4 regions of the Streptomyces sp. V3I8 genome follow, and region 3 is predicted to be linked to each of the others. Evidence: riboswitches for the same ligand, from Rfam matches in the RefSeq annotation. Region 3 holds a riboswitch; each other region holds the start of a gene.
The links. Region 3 has a riboswitch for cobalamin ahead of QFZ75_RS03195 (energy-coupling factor ABC transporter permease). Riboswitches for the same ligand answer to the same signal wherever they lie in the genome.

Region 1 (4,383 bases), 6.9 Mb from region 3:
ACCTGGCGGCGGGCCGCCCCCGCTTTCCTGCGGCTGCACACGCGCAACGCCTTCGACGCCGCCATGTTCTACGGCGAGGTGCTGCGGTGGGCGACCGCGCGACCCGGCTGCTGCGAGGTGCACTACGACGGCGACGAGGTGGTCCTGCGCAGCGAGGGCGACGTGGTGGCCCGTATCCACTCGGGCGCGGTGGAGGCGGCCCCCGACCCGACGATCCGGCCGCACTGGCAGGTCCACTTCGCGGTCGCCGACGTCGACGCCTGTGTCCGTGCCGCGCTGTCCCACGGGGGCACGGTCCAGGACGGGGCGAGTGCCACGGAGGCGGTGCTGCGCGACCCCGACGGGGCCCAGTTCACGATCACGTCCAAGCCACAGTCGTGAGAGCGCGTCACCAGAACGGGTCCTTCCGGCTCAAAGAAGTCCGTCTGTGACCGGAAGTAACCGGTCGGGCGCATCGTTAACTGCAATTTGAACGAAACCCCTTGCTTCCGCCCCGTCACGGCACGTACATCTGTCCCCGCACAGTCCAATTTCGGGGGGATGTTGGCATATGCAAGGTACGGTCGACGGATTCAGTTATGGCATGGTCACGCCGCTCACGGCCTATGTCATGGCCTGTCTGGGAGCCGCTCTGGGGCTGCGCTGCGTCACCCGGTCCCTGCACGACGACAGGTCGTGGAAACCGGGCTGGCTCGCGCTCGGCGCGGCCTCGATCGGCTGCGGGATCTGGACGATGCACTTCATCGCGATGATCGGGTTCCAGGTCGAGGAGAGCGACATCCGCTACGACGTCGGCCTGACGGTCCTCAGCCTCCTGGTGGCGATCGCCGTGGTCGGTATCGGCGTGTTCGCCGTCGGCTACCGCGGCGCGGGCACCACGACCCTGCTCGTCGCGGGCGTCTTCACCGGCCTCGGTGTCGCGGCCATGCACTACATCGGCATGGCCGCCATCCGTCTGAACGGCGGCCTGCGGTACGACACCGCCACCGTCGCGCTGTCCGTCCTGATCGCCCTCGTCGCGGCGACCGCCGCGCTCTGGGCGGCGGTCGCGATCCGCGGCTTCCTGACCAGCCTCGGTGCGAGCCTGGTCATGGGAGGCGCCGTGTCCGGAATGCACTACACGGGCATGGCGGCCGTCAGCGTGCACCTGCACGGCGCGGTAGGCGGACCGGGCACGGGCGGTTCCGCCCACTCGCTCCTGCTGCCGATGCTCATCGGCCCGGTCCTCTTCCTGGTGCTCGCCGCGGTGGTCGTGATGTTCGACCCGCTGCTGGTCCTCGGGGACGGCGACTGGAACCGGACCGCGTCCCGCCGGGCACCCGCTTCCCGTACGGACCGGCCCGCCTGGTCCGGCGGCTCGGCCTTCGAACCGCCGCCGCGCCGGGTCAGCCCAGGCGGGGAATCTCGATCGCCGGGCAGCGGTCCATGACCATGTCGAGACCGGCCGTCCGGGTGCGTTCGTAGGCGCCCTCGTCGATCACGCCGAGCTGGAACCAGACGGCCCCGGCGCCGATGGCGACCGCCTCGTCGGCGACGGAGCCCGCGAGGTCGCTGTTGACGAACACGTCGACGACGTCGACCGGGAAGGGGATGTCGGCCAGGGAGGCGTACCCCTTCTCCCCGTGGACCGTCTCGGCCTTCGGGTGGACCGGGACCACCCGCTTGCCGTAGCGCTTGAGCACGGCCGCGACGCCGTACGCGGCGCGCCCCTCGTTCGACGAGAGACCGACGACCGCCCAGGTGTCGCCGCGCTAGGTGAGGATCTTGCGGATCGTTGCCGGATCGCCGTACACGAGGGGCCTCCTGGACTTGCGTGGACTTGCGTGGACTTACGGACGGGTGCTGTTGCGCCCGACAACAGCGGGCGCGGCACGCTGATTCCCGCACGGTGCCCGACACGTGTCCGCCGCGGTGTCCGGCAACGGTCCGCCGAGGCGCCCGACGGATGTCCGCGACGGTGCCCGCGCACCGCCGCCCCGGCCCGAAAACCGCCGTGATAGCTTGCGGAAGCCAGTCGAACCCATGTACGTGGGTCAGGGAATCCGGTGCGAATCCGGAGCTGACGCGCAGCGGTGAGGGTGACGGGCGGGGCATCGGCCACTGGACCGGAACGACGGTCCGGGAAGGCGCTCCGTCCGGGTGAACCCGAGTCCGAAGACCTGCTGGCGGCCTCCGCGGTCACCGGACGGCGGGGGAGCACCGTACGACCGGGCTCCGCGTCCGAGCCCTCGACGCCCGAGGAACTTCCGTGCCCTTCGCACGCCCCGCCCGCCCCGCTGCCCTGCTCCTGTGCGGCGCCGTCCTGCTGACCGGCTGCGGAGCGGCCGACCCGCCCGGTGCCGAGGCCGGAGCGGCCGCCGTCACCCTGGACGACTGCGGCCACACCGTACGCGTGGAGTCCCCGCCCCGGCGGGCCGTGGCCCTCAACCAGGGTGCCGCCGAGATCATGCTGTCGCTGGGTCTCGCCGACCGCATGGCCGGCACCGCGACCTGGACCGATCCCGTGCTGAAGGGCCTGGAGAAGGCCGATGCGCAGGTGCCGCGCATCGCCGACAACAGCCCCTCCTTCGAACGGGTCCTGGACGCCGACCCCGACTTCGTGGCCGCCTCGTTCGCGTCCACGCTCGGCAAGGGAGGCGTCGCCACCCGGGAGCAGTTCGAGAAGCTCGGCGTACCCGCGTACGTCGCGCCCTCCGACTGCGCGGGCAAGGACAACACCGGAGACGGCGACGGCGCCCGCGCGAAACCGCTCGGCATCGACGCCGTCTACGGCGAGATACACGACCTGGCCAGGATCTTCGGCGTCGAGGACAGGGGCGACGAGCTCGTCGCCGGACTGGAGCGGCGGATGGCGAAGGCCACCTCGGGCGTCGACGCCTCCGGCGTCTCCCTCCTCTTCTGGTTCGCCAACTCCGCGTCGCCCTACATGGCGGGCTGCTGCGGATCCCCCGGCATCATGACCCGGGCGCTGGGCGCGAGGAACGTCTTCGACGACACCCACGAGGAATGGCCCCAGATCAACTGGGAGACGGTGGCCGACCGCGACCCCGACGTCCTGGTCATCGGCGACCTGACCCGCAGGTCGCAGACCGCCGAGTCCGCGAGGAAGAAGATCGAGTTCCTGGAGTCCGACCCGGTCACCAGGAACATGACCGCCGTCAGGAAGAAGCGGTACGTCCTGCTCAGCGGACAGGCGCTGAACCCGACCATCCGTACCGTCGAGGGCGTCGAGCGGGTGGCCGCCGCCCTGCGGGAGTTCGGGCTCGCGGGGTGACCCGGCCGCGCGTGGGAACACTCTGCGCGGCCGGTGGGGCCCTGCTCGTCGGCTCCGTCGCCCTCGCGATCACGATCGGCCCCGCGGACATCGGTGTCGGTGACGTCTGGTCCGTGGTCGCGGCCCATCTCGGCCGGGGCGGCACGCGGTTGAGCCCCGTCCGGGACGGGATCGTCTGGCAGCTGCGGCTGCCGCGCACCCTCCTGGCCGCCGTCTGCGGCGCCGGACTGGCCGTGTGCGGCGCGGTCATGCAGTCCCTGCTGCGCAACCCCCTCGCCGACCCGTTCGTCCTCGGGGTGTCCTCGGGCGCCTCCACCGGCGCGGTCCTCGTGGTCGTCCTCGGGGCCGGCGGCGGCCTGCTGTCCGTGTCCGGGGGCGCGTTCCTCGGCGCGCTCCTCTCGTTCGGTCTGGTCCTGCTGCTCAGCCACACCCTCGGCGGGACGACGGACCGGGTCGTGCTCAGCGGCGTCGCCGCGATGCAGCTCTTCTCCGCCCTCACCTCCTTCGTCGTGATGACCGCCGCCGACGCCGAGACCACCCGGGGCGTGCTGTTCTGGCTGCTCGGCTCGCTGGGCGGCGTCGGCTGGACCGACGTCTGGGTCTGCGCCGCGGTGCTGGCGGTCGCCCTGGTGGTCTGCCTGGCGTACGCGCGCACGCTCGACGCGTTCGCCTTCGGCCAGGACGCCGCCGCAAGCCTCGGGGTGTCCGTGGCCCGCACCCGGCTGGTGCTGCTGTGCGCGACGGCCCTCCTGACGGCCGCGCTGGTCAGCTCGGCGGGCGCCATCGGCTTCGTGGGCCTCGTCCTGCCGCACGCGGCCCGGGCGCTGGTGGGCTCCGGCCACGCGCGGCTGCTGCCGGTCGCCGCCCTCACCGGCGCGGTGTTCCTGGTGTGGGTGGACACCCTGGCCCGTACCGTCCTCGATCCCCAGGAGGTGCCCGTCGGCGTGGTCACCTCGCTCATCGGCGTACCGGTGTTCGTACTGGTGCTGTACCGGACCCGGAGGACGCGATGACGAGCGCGCACACCGACGGCGCCGCGAAGGAGGCGGCCGTACCGGCTGCGGGACTCCGGGCCCGGCGCGTCACCCGTACCGCCGACGGCCGCGTCA
Region 2 (4,383 bases), 2.4 Mb from region 3:
CCGGCGGCCATCATGTCGATCGCGGCGGCGAACCTGTTCACCCGCAACATCTACAAGGACTTCATCAAGCCCGACGCGACGCCCGCCCAGGAGACCAAGGTCTCCAAGCTGGTCTCGCTCCTCGTGAAGGTGGGAGCGCTGGTCTTCGTCCTGACCATGGACAAGACGGTCGCCATCAACTTCCAGCTGCTCGGCGGGATCTGGATCCTGCAGACCTTCCCGGCGCTGGTCGGCGGCCTGTTCACCCGCTGGTTCCACCGGTGGGCGCTGCTCGCGGGCTGGGCGGTGGGGATGCTGTACGGCACGGTCGCCGCCTACGGGGTGGCCTCGCCGACCCAGAAGCACTTCGGCGGCTCCTCGAAGGAGATCCCCGGGATCGGGGAGATCGGGTACATCGGGCTGACGGCGATCGTGCTGAACGTGATCGTGACGGTGGTCATGACGTTCGTCCTGCGGGCGCTCAAGGCTCCCGAGGGTGTCGACGAGACCTCCGCCGAGGACTACACGGCGGACGCGGGCGACAAGGGTGTCCAGGTGGAGCTGCCCCCGGCGACCGCCGGTTCGAGCCACTAGCGTTCTCGCCCCCGCCGCCCCTTCCCGCCCCCGCCCCCGACCCCGGAGGCGGCGGGGGTGGCGGAGTGGCGGCGGGGCGGGGCGAAAATGATCCGCATGGACATCGTGATCAGACGGGCCCTCCCCGCCCAGTACACGGCCCTCGGCGAGCTCACCGCGCAGGCGTACCTCGGCGACGGCCTCCTCGACTTCGGCGAGGACGACGACTACCTCGGCGAGCTGCGCGACACGGCGAAGCGCGCCGCCTCGGCCGACGTCCTGGTCGCCGTCGAGGCGACCGGCGCCGGCGACGGCCGTCTCCTGGGCACCGTGACCTTCGTACCGGCCGGCGGCCCCATGGCCGACATCGCACGCGACGGCGAGGCCGAGATACGCATGCTGGCCGTCGCGAAGGAGGCCCGCGGCCACGGTGTGGGCACCTCGCTCGTCCGCTGCTGCGTCGACCGCGCCCGGGCCACGGCCGGCTGCACGGGCATCGCGCTGTCCACCCAGCGCACCATGCACAGCGCGCACCGCATCTACGAACGCCTCGGCTTCACCCGTACTCCGGCCCGCGACTGGAACCCCGTGCCGCACCTGGACGATCTCCTCCTCCTCACCTACGAGCTGACGCTCTGACATACTCCGGCGCCCGGCCGGGAGCCGACGCGACACAACATGTGGGGGGTGCTTCCGGCACACGGCACCAGATGTATGCTCATGCTCGCTGTCGTCGCAGGGGAATCCGGTGCGAATCCGGAACTGTCCCGCAACGGTGTACTTGTACGCGTATGCCCGCATACCGTCGTACAAAAGTCAGTCCGAGGACCTGCCGACAGCGCGCCCAGGCCGTCCGGCCCGGGCGCACGACGTCCGGGCCTCGCGGAGTGGGCCGGTGGACGCGGCGTACCGCTGCGCGAAGCGGGTACTCCCGTGTGCCCCCGACCCCTCTCCCCGCAGGCCCCCGTGCCGAGCGAGGGAGTGCCCCACGTGACCATCGCGCCAGCCGATCCGGTCTCCGCCACAGCGACGGCGACAGCCGCAGCGACCCGGGACCAGCAGGACAGGGCCGAGGCCGACGCGCCGGGAACCGCACTGCTGCGGCTCCTGACCGACTTCACCGCCGACCTCCCCGGTGCCGACCCCGGCCGGGTCGCCGCCGCCGCGCTGCGCGGCCGGTCCGCCGCCGCGGACGAGCCCGAACTGCGCGAGCTGGCCACGGAGGCGTCCGCGGGCCTCATCTCCGAGGACCCGGTCTACTCGAAGCTGGCCGCCCGCCTGCTGACCGTCACCATCGCCGCGGAGGCCGCCTCGCAGGGCGTGCGCTCCTTCTCGGAGTCGGTCGCCGTCGGTCACCGCGAGGGCCTGATCGCCGACCGCACGGCCGAGTTCGTACGCCGCCACGCGGTCCGGCTCGACGCGCTGACGGACACCTCTTCCGCCGAGGGCGCCGACGACCGCTTCGGCTACTTCGGCCTGCGTACCCTGCACAGCCGGTATCTGCTGCGGCACCCGATCACGCGGTCCGTCATCGAGACACCGCAGTACTTCATGCTGCGGGTGGCGAGCGGGCTCGCCGAGGACACCGCGCCCGATCCGGAAGCGGGCGACCGCTCGGTGGACGAAGTGGCTTCCCTGTACCGGCTGATGAGCCGCCTCGACTACCTCCCCTCCTCCCCCACCCTCTTCAACTCCGGTACGCGCCACCCCCAGATGTCGTCCTGCTACCTGCTCGACTCCCCGCTGGACGAGCTGGACTCCCTCTACGACCGCTACCACCAGGTGGCCCGCCTCTCCAAGCACGCGGGCGGCATCGGCCTGCCGTTCTCCCGGATCCGCTCCCGCGGTTCGCTGATCCGCGGCACCAACGGGCACTCGAACGGCATCGTCCCCTTCCTGAAGACCCTCGACGCCTCGGTCGCCGCGGTGAACCAGGGCGGCCGGCGCAAGGGCGCGGCCGCGGTCTACCTGGAGACCTGGCACTCCGACATCGAGGAGTTCCTGGAGCTGCGCGACAACACCGGTGAGGACGCCCGCCGTACGCACAACCTGAACCTCGCGCACTGGATCCCGGACGAGTTCATGCGCCGTGTGAACGAGGACCGCGACTGGTCGCTGTTCTCGCCCTCGGACGTGCCCGAGCTGGTCGACCTGTGGGGCGCGGAGTTCGACGCCGCGTACCGCGGGGCGGAGGAGCGGGGGCTAGCCAGGAGGACCATCCCGGCCCGTGAGCTGTACGGCCGCATGATGCGTACCCTCGCGCAGACCGGCAACGGCTGGATGACCTTCAAGGACGCCGCCAACCGCACGGCCAACCAGACGGCGCTGCCCGGCCACACGGTCCACTCCTCGAACCTGTGCACCGAGATCCTGGAGGTCACGGACGACGGGGAGACCGCGGTCTGCAACCTCGGATCGGTCAACCTGGGCGCCTTCGTCGACGCGGACGCGCGGGACATCGACTGGGAGCGGCTGGACGAGACCGTCCGGACCGCCGTCACCTTCCTCGACCGGGTCGTCGACATCAACTTCTACCCGACCGAGCAGGCCGGCCGCTCCAACTCCAGGTGGCGCCCGGTGGGCCTCGGCGCCATGGGCCTGCAGGACGTCTTCTTCAAGCTGCGGCTGCCCTTCGACTCCCCGCGGGCGCGCGCCCTCTCCACCCGGATCGCCGAGCGGATCATGCTCACCGCGTACGAGGCGTCCGCCGACCTCGCCGAGCGCAGCGGCCCGCTGCCGGCCTGGGAGAAGACCCGTACGGCCCAGGGTGTGCTGCACCCGGACCACTACGACGTCGAGCTGAACTGGCCGGAGCGCTGGGCGGCCCTGCGGAAGCGGATCGCCGACGTCGGCATGCGCAACTCGCTGCTGCTGGCCATCGCCCCGACCGCCACCATCGCGTCCATCGCCGGCGTGTACGAGTGCATCGAGCCGCAGGTCTCCAACCTGTTCAAGCGCGAGACGCTGTCCGGCGAGTTCCTCCAGGTCAACTCCTACCTGGTGGCCGAGCTGAAGGCACTCGGCGTGTGGGACGCGCAGACCCGGGAGGCGCTGCGCGAGGCCAACGGCTCGGTGCAGGGCTTCACCTGGGTCCCCGAGGACGTGCGCGAGCTGTACCGCACGGCGTGGGAGATCCCGCAGCGCGGCCTCATCGACATGGCCGCCGCCCGCACCCCGTTCCTGGACCAGGCCCAGTCGCTGAACCTGTTCCTGGAGACGCCGACCATCGGCAAGCTCTCCTCGATGTACGCGTACGCCTGGAAGTCGGGGCTGAAGACGACGTACTACCTGCGTTCGCGCCCGGCGACCCGCATCGCCCGCGCGGCCCAGGCCCAGCCGGCGGCCAAGACCGTCCCCGTCCAGCAGGCCGCCGACCCCGACGCGGTCGCCTGCTCCCTTGAGAACCCCGAGTCCTGCGAGGCCTGCCAGTAATGACCACCGCACCCGAGAAGGCCGAAGAGACCACGGGGAAGACCGAGAAGAACCTTCTCGACCCCGGCTTCGAGCTGACCCTGCGTCCCATGCGCTACCCGGACTTCTACGAGCGCTACCGGGACGCGATCAAGAACACCTGGACCGTCGAGGAGGTCGACCTCCACTCGGACGTCGCCGACCTGGCGAAGCTGTCACCGGGCGAGCAGCACATGATCGGCCGGCTGGTCGCGTTCTTCGCGACGGGCGACTCGATCGTGTCGAACAACCTGGTGCTGACGCTCTACAAGCACATCAACTCCCCGGAGGCGCGGCTCTACCTGAGCCGCCAGCTCTTCGAGGAGGCCGTGCACGTCCAGTTCTACCTGACGCTGCTCGACACCTATCTGCCCGATCCGG
Region 3 (4,383 bases):
CAGGCGGACGCCCGCGGCAGGGTGACCAAGGTGATGCCGGCCGGCGACTGACGCGTCAGCCGTCGGCCGGCACCGGGGGAGCGCAGTGCCGCACGGTCATCGAGGCCAGTTCCTCGGCGGTGCGCGGGCCGGGGGAGGTGCCGGTCCAGAGGCCCCGCGCGCGCAGGAGTTCCGTCACCGCGATGCCCCACGGCAGCCGCAGCCCCGCCGCCGCCAGCAGGTCCGTGCGGGCCAGGGTCGCGGCGGCGGGGCCGGTGACCGCTCCGGACGGGGTGAGGAGCGCCACGTCGTCGGCCCAGCGCAGGGCCAGGTCCACGTCGTGGGTCGCCATCACCACGGTGGTGCCGCTCCCGCGCAGCCCGTCGAGGGTCGTGAGCAGCCGCTCCTGCCCGTCCGGGTCGAGCCCCGCGGTGGGCTCGTCGAGGATCAGGACACGGGGACGCATCGCCACGGCGCCCGCGATCGCGGTCCGCTTGCGCTGCCCGTAGGAGAGCAGATGGGTGGGCCGGTCGGCCAGGGCCGTGATGTCCAGGGCGGCGAGCGCCTCGTCCACCCGGGCCCGTACCTCGGCGTCCGGCAGGCCGAGGTTCAGCGGCCCGAACGACACGTCCTGGCCGACCGAGGCGGCGAAGAGCTGGTCGTCGGGGTCCTGCACCACCAACTGGACGGTCGTACGCAGCAGGGTCAGGCCCTTGCGGTCGTGGCGGACCGGGCGGCCCTCGACCGTCAACTGCCCGCCGCGCGGCCGCAGTCCGCCGCTGAGCAGCCGCATCAGTGTGGTCTTGCCGCTGCCGTTGCGGCCGAGCAGGGCGAGCGCGCGCCCCGCGCGCACCTCGAAGTCCAGGCCGTCGAGCACGGTCGGCCCGTCCTCGTACGCGTAGGACGCGCCCCGCAGGGCGACCAGCACGGGCTCGCTCATCGCAGCGGCCTTTCCAGTACGAAGGTGAGTGCGGCCAGGCCCGCGAGCAGGGCCGTGCTCAGGAACGTGAAGCGCGCGGAGATCCGCGCCGGCGGCACCAGGACGCGCAGGGTGCCGTCGTAACCGCGCCCGGCGAGCCCGGCCTGCAGCCGGGTCGCCCGGTCGAAGGCCCGCACGAAAGCGGTGGCGCCGAGCCCGGCCAGGGAGCGCCAGGAGGCGGCCCGTGTGGTGTGCCCGAGCCGCGCGGCCTGCGCCTCCCTGATCCGACGTACCGAGTCCAGGAGCAGAAAGCTCATCCGGTACGTCACCAGGGCGACGTCGACGACCGGCGCGGGCACCCCGGCGTTCACCAGCCGGGGCAGCAGGTCGGACAGGGGAGTGGTGAACGCGAACAGCAGCACCCCGAGGGAGGCCGCCGAGGTGCGCAGCAGGAGTTCGCCGGCGCGCACCGGCCCGCCCCCGGCCAGGGTCACGAACCCGTCCGGACCGCCGACCTGGAACAGCAGCGGCAGCGCCCCGGTCACGCAGAACCCCAGCGGCACCCGGTAGGCGCGCCAGAGCCTGCGCCCGGGTACGGCGGCGGGGCCCAGCAGCACGACGAGGGCGGTCACCAGCACCAGGGCGGCGCCGGGCCAGGGCGGGAGCGAGATCGCCAGCACGGTCAGACCGAGCCCGAGCACGGCCTTGTCCACGGGGTGGCGGTGGCGCCAGCGGCTGCTGTGCGCCGCCGCGTCGATGGGCAGCACGAAGACTCAGGCCCGTCGGGACACGGACTCGGCGGTACCGCCGGCCGCGGACGTGCCGTGTGCCGCACCGGTACCGCCGGCCGGGGACGTGGCATGCGCCCTGTCCTGGCCGTCCTTTGTGGCCAGGGCCCGCAGTTCGCCCTGGCGGCGGCCCCGGCGCAGACCGAAGTAGTAGGCGAGGACGCCCGCGCCGAGGGCGGCCTGCAGGGCGAAGAGCGCCGACTCGATCTCCCCGGACGGCGGCTCGTACAGGGGCGAGAACCACGGCTCGTAGTCCGGTTCGATCTCGGTGATCGCGGTCTCCGCCTCCGCGTCGGAGCCTGTGAACGGTTCCTTCTTGTGGTCGCCCAGTCCCAGGGCCAGCGGCAGTACCGCGAGGGCGGCCACGACGAGCAGCAGCAGGGTGTTGATCTTCGCGTTACGGCTCATCGGGCCACCGCCTCCGTCGTGTCGGCCGTCCCGGTCCGGGACCGCTCCTTGGTGAGGAGCACGCCGAGCCGGGTCAGTTCGCCCTTGCTCGACTGCACCAGCAGACGCATCACGAGCACGGTGAGCAGGCCCTCGCTCACCGCGAGCGGGATCTGCGTGACAGCGAAGATCGAGCCGAACTTGCCGAGCGCGCCCAGGAACCCGCTGCTCGGGTCGGGGAACGCGAGCGCGAGCTGCACGCTGGTGACGCAGTACGTGGACAGGTCGGCGACGAACGCGGCGAAGAACACCGCGACCATCAGCGGCGCGCCGAACAGCCGGAGCAGCCGGTAGATCCCGTAGCCGGCCCAGGGCCCGGCGATCGCCATCGAGAAGACGTTGGCGCCGAGCGTGGTCAGCCCGCCGTGCGCGAGCAGCAGTGCCTGGAAGAGCAGGGTGATGGTGCCCAGCACCGCCATGACCGGCGGCCGGAACAGGACGGCACCGAGGCCCGTGCCGGTGGGGTGCGAGCAACTGCCGGTCACCGACGGCAGTTTCAGTGCGGAGAGGACAAACGTGAACGGCCCGGACGCCCCGATGAGCAGCGTGCTCTCGGGATGCTCCCTGACCTCACGGGTGAGCGACCGGACTCCGTGGACGACGAACGGCGCCGACGCGACGCCCCAGGCGACCGCGTGCGCCGGAGGAAGGAAACCCTCGGCTATGTGCATGGCTCTGCAGACCCTCTCCAGCACCTCGTGGATGGTTGACGCGCCTTGGCCGGTCTCCTGGCTTACGGGTCAAAACCGCCCGTGCTCCGCCTTCCCGGGTCCGAGGACCCAGTGGCTGCCCGTGAGGGCCGGAGCCGGACTTCCCGATCACAGTGGCGAGGGCCGCACCGGCATCACACCGATTTCCCGAGCACCAAGGCGTGGTGACACTAGTGCGCGTACCGGGGTGGTGACAAGCGGCCCCCCAGGGGCGTACGGGTGGTCACGGTGCCTGGGGCGGCCGGCGGTTCTTCACACCTGTTACGCGTCGGAACGTGCGTCAAGTCTTGACGTGCCCCTGACGAAGTGACTCTATGGGAGCGCTCCCACCCATCCGAAACTCACGTTTCTTGGCGCTCACTTTCTGGAGTCGCAGTGAGAAGAACAAGAAGCACGACTCGAAAGACCCTCGTCAGCGCGCTGCTGGCCGGGCTGGCAGCGTTCCTCGGGCTTGTCGTTCTCGGCGCCCTCGTCCCGACCGCCGCACATGCCAAGTCCCCGGACGTCCTCGCGACCGGCCTCCACATCGACGACGGACGCCTGCTCGAAGGCAACGGCAACGACTTCGTTATGCGCGGCGTCAATCACGCCCACACCTGGTATCCGAGCCAGACGCAGTCGCTGGCCGACATCAAGGCGTTCGGTGCCAACACCGTCCGCGTCGTCCTGTCCAACGGCCACCGCTGGACCAAGAACAGTGCCGAGGACGTGGCCGGCGTCGTCGCCCAGTGCAAGGCCAACCGGCTGATCTGCGTACTGGAGGTGCACGACACCACCGGATACGCCGAGGAGAGCGCCGCAGCCACCCTCGACCAGGCCGCCGACTACTGGATCGGCCTGAAGAGCGTCCTCGCCGGCGAAGAGAACTACGTCATCATCAACATCGGCAACGAGCCCTGGGGCAACACCGATCCGGCGGGCTGGACCGCTCCCACGATCGCCGCCGTCAAGAAACTGCGCACCGCCGGGTTCGAGCACACCATCATGGTGGACGCACCCAACTGGGGCCAGGACTGGCAGAACGTCATGCGCACCAACGCCCAGGCCGTCTACGACGCCGACACCACCGGCAACCTGATCTTCTCGATCCACATGTACAGCGTCTACGACACCGCACAGGAGATCACCGACTACCTGAACGCCTTCGTCAACGCCCGACTGCCGATCCTGATCGGCGAGTTCGGCGGACCGGCCGACCAGTACGGCGACCCGGACGAGGACACCATGATGGCCGCGGCGCAGCAGCTGCGGCTCGGGTACCTCGCCTGGTCCTGGAGCGGCAACACGGATCCGATCCTCGACCTGGTGATCGGCTTCGACCCCGGTCGGCTCAGCTCCTGGGGGCAGCGCATCTTCAACGGCGTCAACGGCATCGCACAGACCTCGAAGGAAGCCACGGTCTTCGGCGGCGGGAACCCGGGCGACACCCAGGCCCCGACCACTCCGGGAACCCCCGCCGCGTCCGCCGTGGCTGCCACGTCCGTGACCCTGACCTGGACCGCCGCGACCGACAACGTCGGCGTCACCGGCTACGACGTCG
Region 4 (4,383 bases), 6.1 Mb from region 3:
AACGACCATCTCGACCGGCGCTCTCAAGCCCAAGACGGCGGTGGCCATGTCCGCCGTGCTGAACCTCGTCGGTGCGTTCCTCTCCGTGGAGGTCGCCAAGACGATCTCCGGCGGCCTCATCAACGAAGAGGGAATCCGCACCGAAGTGATCTTCGCGGCGCTCGTCGGCGCCATTCTGTGGAATCTGCTGACCTGGCTCCTGGGTCTGCCCTCCAGCTCCTCCCACGCGCTCTTCGGCGGCCTCATCGGCGCCGCGGTGATGTCGGCAGGCTGGTCGTCGGTGAACGGCTCGACCGTCGTCACCAAGGTTCTCCTCCCCGCGATCGCCGCGCCCCTGGTGGCCGGGATCGCCGCGCTGCTCGCCACCCGGCTGACGTACCGCATCAGCCGGCAGGCGGGCGAGAAGGCGACCTCCAAGGGCTACCGCGCGGGGCAGATCACCTCCGCGGGCCTGGTGTCGCTGGCCCACGGCACGAACGACGCGCAGAAGACCATGGGCATCATCACCCTGGCCCTGGTCACCGGCGGGGTGCTCTCGCCCGGGTCGAACCCTCCCCTGTGGGTCATCGTCTCGGCCGGCATCGCCATCGCGCTCGGCACCTACCTGGGCGGCTGGCGCATCATCCGCACCATGGGCAAGGGCCTCACCGACCTCGCGCCGCCGCAGGGCTTCGCCGCCCAGACCGGCGCCGCGACGGTCATCCTGGCCTCCTCGCACCTCGGCTTCTCCCTCTCCACCACCCAGTCCTGCTCCGGCGCCGTGATGGGTTCGGGGCTCGGCCGCAAGGGCGGTGTCGTCCACTGGTCGACCGCGACCCGCATGTTCGTCGCCTGGGGCCTCACGCTCCCGGCCGCCGGACTGGTCGGCGCGGGCGCCGAGTTCCTGACCAAGCAGGGCACCTGGGGCATCGTCCTCACCGGCGCGCTGCTGGTCGCCGGCTCCGGGGTCATCTGGAGGCTGTCCCGCCGCCGACCGGTCACCGTCGACAACGTCAACGACCACCACGAGCCCGCGGGCGTCGTCACCACCGCGATCGCCGCCGTCACCCCGCCCCCCGCGGGCCCGGTCACCACGACGGGGGCCGTGCTCGCGAGCGCGGGCGGCGATCTGAAGACCACCATCCCGGGCCCGGACGCCGAGCCCGCCCGTCCGGCCACGGTGTAAGGAACGAACCGCATGAAGATCGACTGGGCAGCCCTCGGCTCCGTGTTCGGAGTCAGTCTCCTCTCCACCGTCGCCCTCGTGGGCCTGTTCACCCTCGGTATCGTCGGCCTCTCCAAGCGCGAGACGGCCACCGCCCAGGGCGGCTCCGCGGCCCTCGCGGTCACGGGCGCGTACGCCTGCTTCGCGGCCTGCGCGGCGGCGGTGGCGTACGGGATCTATCTGATCGTCGCCTGACCGGCGGTACGGCCGACGAGCCGTGCCGCCGGAGCTCACCGTCCGCCCTGCCGGGACCGCCTCACCCGCGGTCCCGGCGGGGCGGACGCATGTCCGCCCCCGAAGCCGTGCCCCGGGTCGCCCGTGCCGGATCAGGAAGGCCCGCGACTCAGGGACAGCGGGAGGAAGGTGATCACGAACCCGTGGTCAGGGGTGCGCGGCCGAGAGTCGATTTCCGGCTGGACGACCGGCCCGCGGGAACGGCCCGCCCCCGGGATGTGGGCCTCGGCACACTCTCCCTTCGCAGGTCAACAGCAAGTTGACGGGTGTTCCGGGGCCGTGGTGGACTGCCGGGGCCATGTACGACGGCAGGAGAGGAAGCCGGTGCGAATCCGGCGCGGTCCCGCCACTGTTACCGGGGAATCCATCCCCCGGGAAGCCAGGAACTCTCGTCGTCGGTCTCGTCGAACCAGGGCGTGGACACCCTGAGTGAGGACATATCGCCATGCGCGGCTGCCCGTTGTGGACCAGTGTGCCCAGTACCAGTGTGCCCGCACCCGGTACGAGGGTGCCGAGTACGAGGGTGCTGTCCGACGTAGAAGCGGGCTGAGCCCGTGCGTGCCGATCGCGTCTTCGCGTACGGCGCCGCCGCCGGCCTCCTCGGTGACCTGCTGCTCGGCGATCCCCGCCGGGGGCATCCGGTCGCCGCGTTCGGCCGGGCCGCGGGCGCCGTGGAGCGGGTGCTGTGGCGGGACCACCGGGGGTGGGGCGCCCTGCACACCGCCGTGTGCGCGGGCGGCGCCGTCGCCCTCGCCGTGGCCGCCGGGCGTTCCGTACGTGACTGCCGTGCCGCTTCCGTCGCGTTGACCGCCGCCGCCACCTGGGCCGTCGTCGGGGGGACCTCGCTGGGGCGGGAGGCGCGGGCGGTCGGTGGGGCGCTGGCCGCCGGGGACGTCGAGGCGGCCCGTGAGCGGCTGCCGCACCTGTGCGGACGGGACCCGCAGGCGCTGGACGCCGACGGGATCGCCCGGGCCGTGGTCGAGTCGGTCGCCGAGAACACCTCCGACGCCGTCGTGGGCGCCCTGGTGTGGGGCGCGGTCGCGGGCGTGCCCGGTCTGGTCGGGTTCCGGGCCGTCAACACGCTGGACGCCATGGTCGGGCACAGGTCGGCCCGTCACCGGCGGTACGGCTGGGCCTCCGCGCGCCTCGACGACGTCGTCGGATGGCCCGGGGCCCGGCTGACGGCGGTCCTCGCGACCGTCGCCGGGGGCGATCCGCGGGGAGCCCTGCGCACCTGGCGTGCGGACGCCGACCGGCATCCGAGCCCCAACGCCGGGCCCGTCGAGGCCTCGTTCGCGGGGGCGCTCGGGGTGCGGCTCGGCGGCACGCTCTCGTACGCGGGGCGGGTCGAGCACCGGCCCGTCCTCAACGGCCCGGGGCGCGCCGTACGGGTCGAAGACATCGAGCGGGCCGTCCGGCTCTCCCGGCGCGTGAGCCTGCTCGCGCTGGGCGCGTGCGTCACCGGCCGGCTGCTGGTCACCCCGCTCACCGGGAGACTCGCCAGGAAGCCCGCCGGGAAGGGGCGTACCTCATGAACCGTGGACCGGGCAGGGGCCTGCTCGTCGCCGGCACCACCTCCGACGCGGGCAAGAGCGTCGTGACCGCCGGGATCTGCCGGTGGCTGGTGCGGCGGGGGGTGAAGGTCGCGCCCTTCAAGGCGCAGAACATGTCCCTGAACTCGTTCGTCACGCGCGAGGGCGCCGAGATCGGGCGCGCGCAGGCCATGCAGGCGCAGGCCGCCCGCGTGGAGCCCACCGCGCTCATGAACCCCGTCCTGCTGAAGCCGGGCGGCGACCGCAGCAGCCAGGTCGTCCTGATGGGGAAACCCGTGGGCGAGATGAGTGCGCGCGGCTACCACGGCGGACGCCAGGAGGCGTTGCTCGGGACCGTGCTGGACTGTCTGGCCGCGTTGCGGGGCACGTATGACGCGGTGATCTGTGAGGGGGCCGGAAGTCCCGCCGAGATCAATCTGCGGCGGACGGACATCGTGAACATGGGGATCGCGCGCAACGCGCGGCTGCCCGTGCTCGTGGTCGGCGACATCGACCGCGGCGGGGTCTTCGCCTCCTTCTTCGGGACGGTGGCCCTGCTGTCGCGCGAGGACCAGGAGCTCGTCGCCGGGTTCCTGGTCAACAAGTTCCGCGGGGACGTCTCCCTCCTCGAACCCGGCATCGACATGCTGCACGGGCTCACCGGGCGCCGCACCTACGGCGTCCTGCCCTTCCAACACGGGCTCGGCATCGACGAGGAGGACGGACTGGGGGTCAGCATGCGCGGCTCGGTACGGGAGTCCGAGGTGTCCGCCCCCGTCGGCGAGGACATCCTGCGGGTCGCCGTCTGCGCGATCCCCCTGATGTCCAACTTCACCGACCTGGACGCCCTCGCCGCCGAACCGGGCGTCGTCGTGCGGTTCGTGGACCGGGCCGAGGAACTGGTCGACGCCGACCTGGTCGTCGTCCCCGGCACCCGCGGCACGGTCCGCGCCCTGGAGTGGCTGCGGCGGCGCGGCCTCGCCGACGCCCTGGTGCGCAGGGCCGCCGAGGGGCGCCCCGTGCTGGGCATCTGCGGCGGCTTCCAGCTGCTCGGCGACCACATCGAGGACGAGGTCGAGTCGAAGGCCGGCGCCGTCGACGGGCTCGGACTCCTCCCCGTACGGGTGCGGTTCGCGCGCGAGAAGACCCTCGCCCGGCCCGTCGGCGAGGCCCTCGGCGAACCCGTCGAGGGGTACGAGATCCATCACGGGGTCGCCGAGGTGACCGGCGGCGAGCCCTTCCTGGACGGCTGCCGGGTCGGCGCGGTCCGGGGCACGCACTGGCACGGCTCCCTGGAGTCGGACGGCTTCCGGCGTGCCTTCCTGCGCGAGGTGGCCGCCGCCGCGGGGCGCCGCTTCGTACCGGCCGCCGACACGTCGTTCGCGGGGCTGCGCGAGGAGCAGCTGGACCGGC

Region 1: another riboswitch for cobalamin. It lies ahead of QFZ75_RS33635 (ABC transporter substrate-binding protein); the one in region 3 lies ahead of QFZ75_RS03195 (energy-coupling factor ABC transporter permease).
Region 2: another riboswitch for cobalamin. It lies ahead of QFZ75_RS13230 (ribonucleoside-diphosphate reductase subunit alpha); the one in region 3 lies ahead of QFZ75_RS03195 (energy-coupling factor ABC transporter permease).
Region 4: another riboswitch for cobalamin. It lies ahead of QFZ75_RS29815 (cobalamin biosynthesis protein); the one in region 3 lies ahead of QFZ75_RS03195 (energy-coupling factor ABC transporter permease).

Annotation. Positions count from the first base shown of each region.
Region 1 is NZ_JAUSZL010000002.1:7,575,768-7,580,150, forward strand. Features, by position in the region: gene QFZ75_RS33620 (VOC family protein) at 1-381, shown strand, start outside; gene QFZ75_RS33625 (MHYT domain-containing protein) at 551-1,429, shown strand; partial or broken gene QFZ75_RS33630 (CoA-binding protein) at 1,386-1,793, opposite strand; cobalamin riboswitch at 1,995-2,182, shown strand; gene QFZ75_RS33635 (ABC transporter substrate-binding protein) at 2,249-3,274, shown strand; gene QFZ75_RS33640 (iron ABC transporter permease) at 3,271-4,287, shown strand; gene QFZ75_RS33645 (ABC transporter ATP-binding protein) at 4,284-4,383, shown strand, end outside.
Region 2 is NZ_JAUSZL010000002.1:3,040,125-3,044,507, forward strand. Features, by position in the region: gene mctP (monocarboxylate uptake permease MctP) at 1-573, shown strand, start outside; gene QFZ75_RS13225 (GNAT family N-acetyltransferase) at 670-1,191, shown strand; cobalamin riboswitch at 1,250-1,404, shown strand; gene QFZ75_RS13230 (ribonucleoside-diphosphate reductase subunit alpha) at 1,543-3,984, shown strand; gene QFZ75_RS13235 (ribonucleotide-diphosphate reductase subunit beta) at 3,984-4,383, shown strand, end outside.
Region 3 is NZ_JAUSZL010000002.1:656,764-661,146, reverse strand. Features, by position in the region: gene QFZ75_RS03215 (serine/threonine-protein kinase) at 1-51, shown strand, start outside; gene QFZ75_RS03210 (energy-coupling factor ABC transporter ATP-binding protein) at 56-919, opposite strand; gene cbiQ (cobalt ECF transporter T component CbiQ) at 916-1,665, opposite strand; gene QFZ75_RS03200 (energy-coupling factor ABC transporter substrate-binding protein) at 1,672-2,094, opposite strand; gene QFZ75_RS03195 (energy-coupling factor ABC transporter permease) at 2,091-2,804, opposite strand; cobalamin riboswitch at 2,834-3,017, opposite strand; gene QFZ75_RS03190 (cellulase family glycosylhydrolase) at 3,219-4,383, shown strand, end outside.
Region 4 is NZ_JAUSZL010000002.1:6,752,269-6,756,651, reverse strand. Features, by position in the region: gene QFZ75_RS29825 (inorganic phosphate transporter) at 1-1,165, shown strand, start outside; gene QFZ75_RS29820 (hypothetical protein) at 1,178-1,399, shown strand; cobalamin riboswitch at 1,713-1,847, shown strand; gene QFZ75_RS29815 (cobalamin biosynthesis protein) at 1,993-2,973, shown strand; gene QFZ75_RS29810 (cobyric acid synthase) at 2,970-4,383, shown strand, end outside.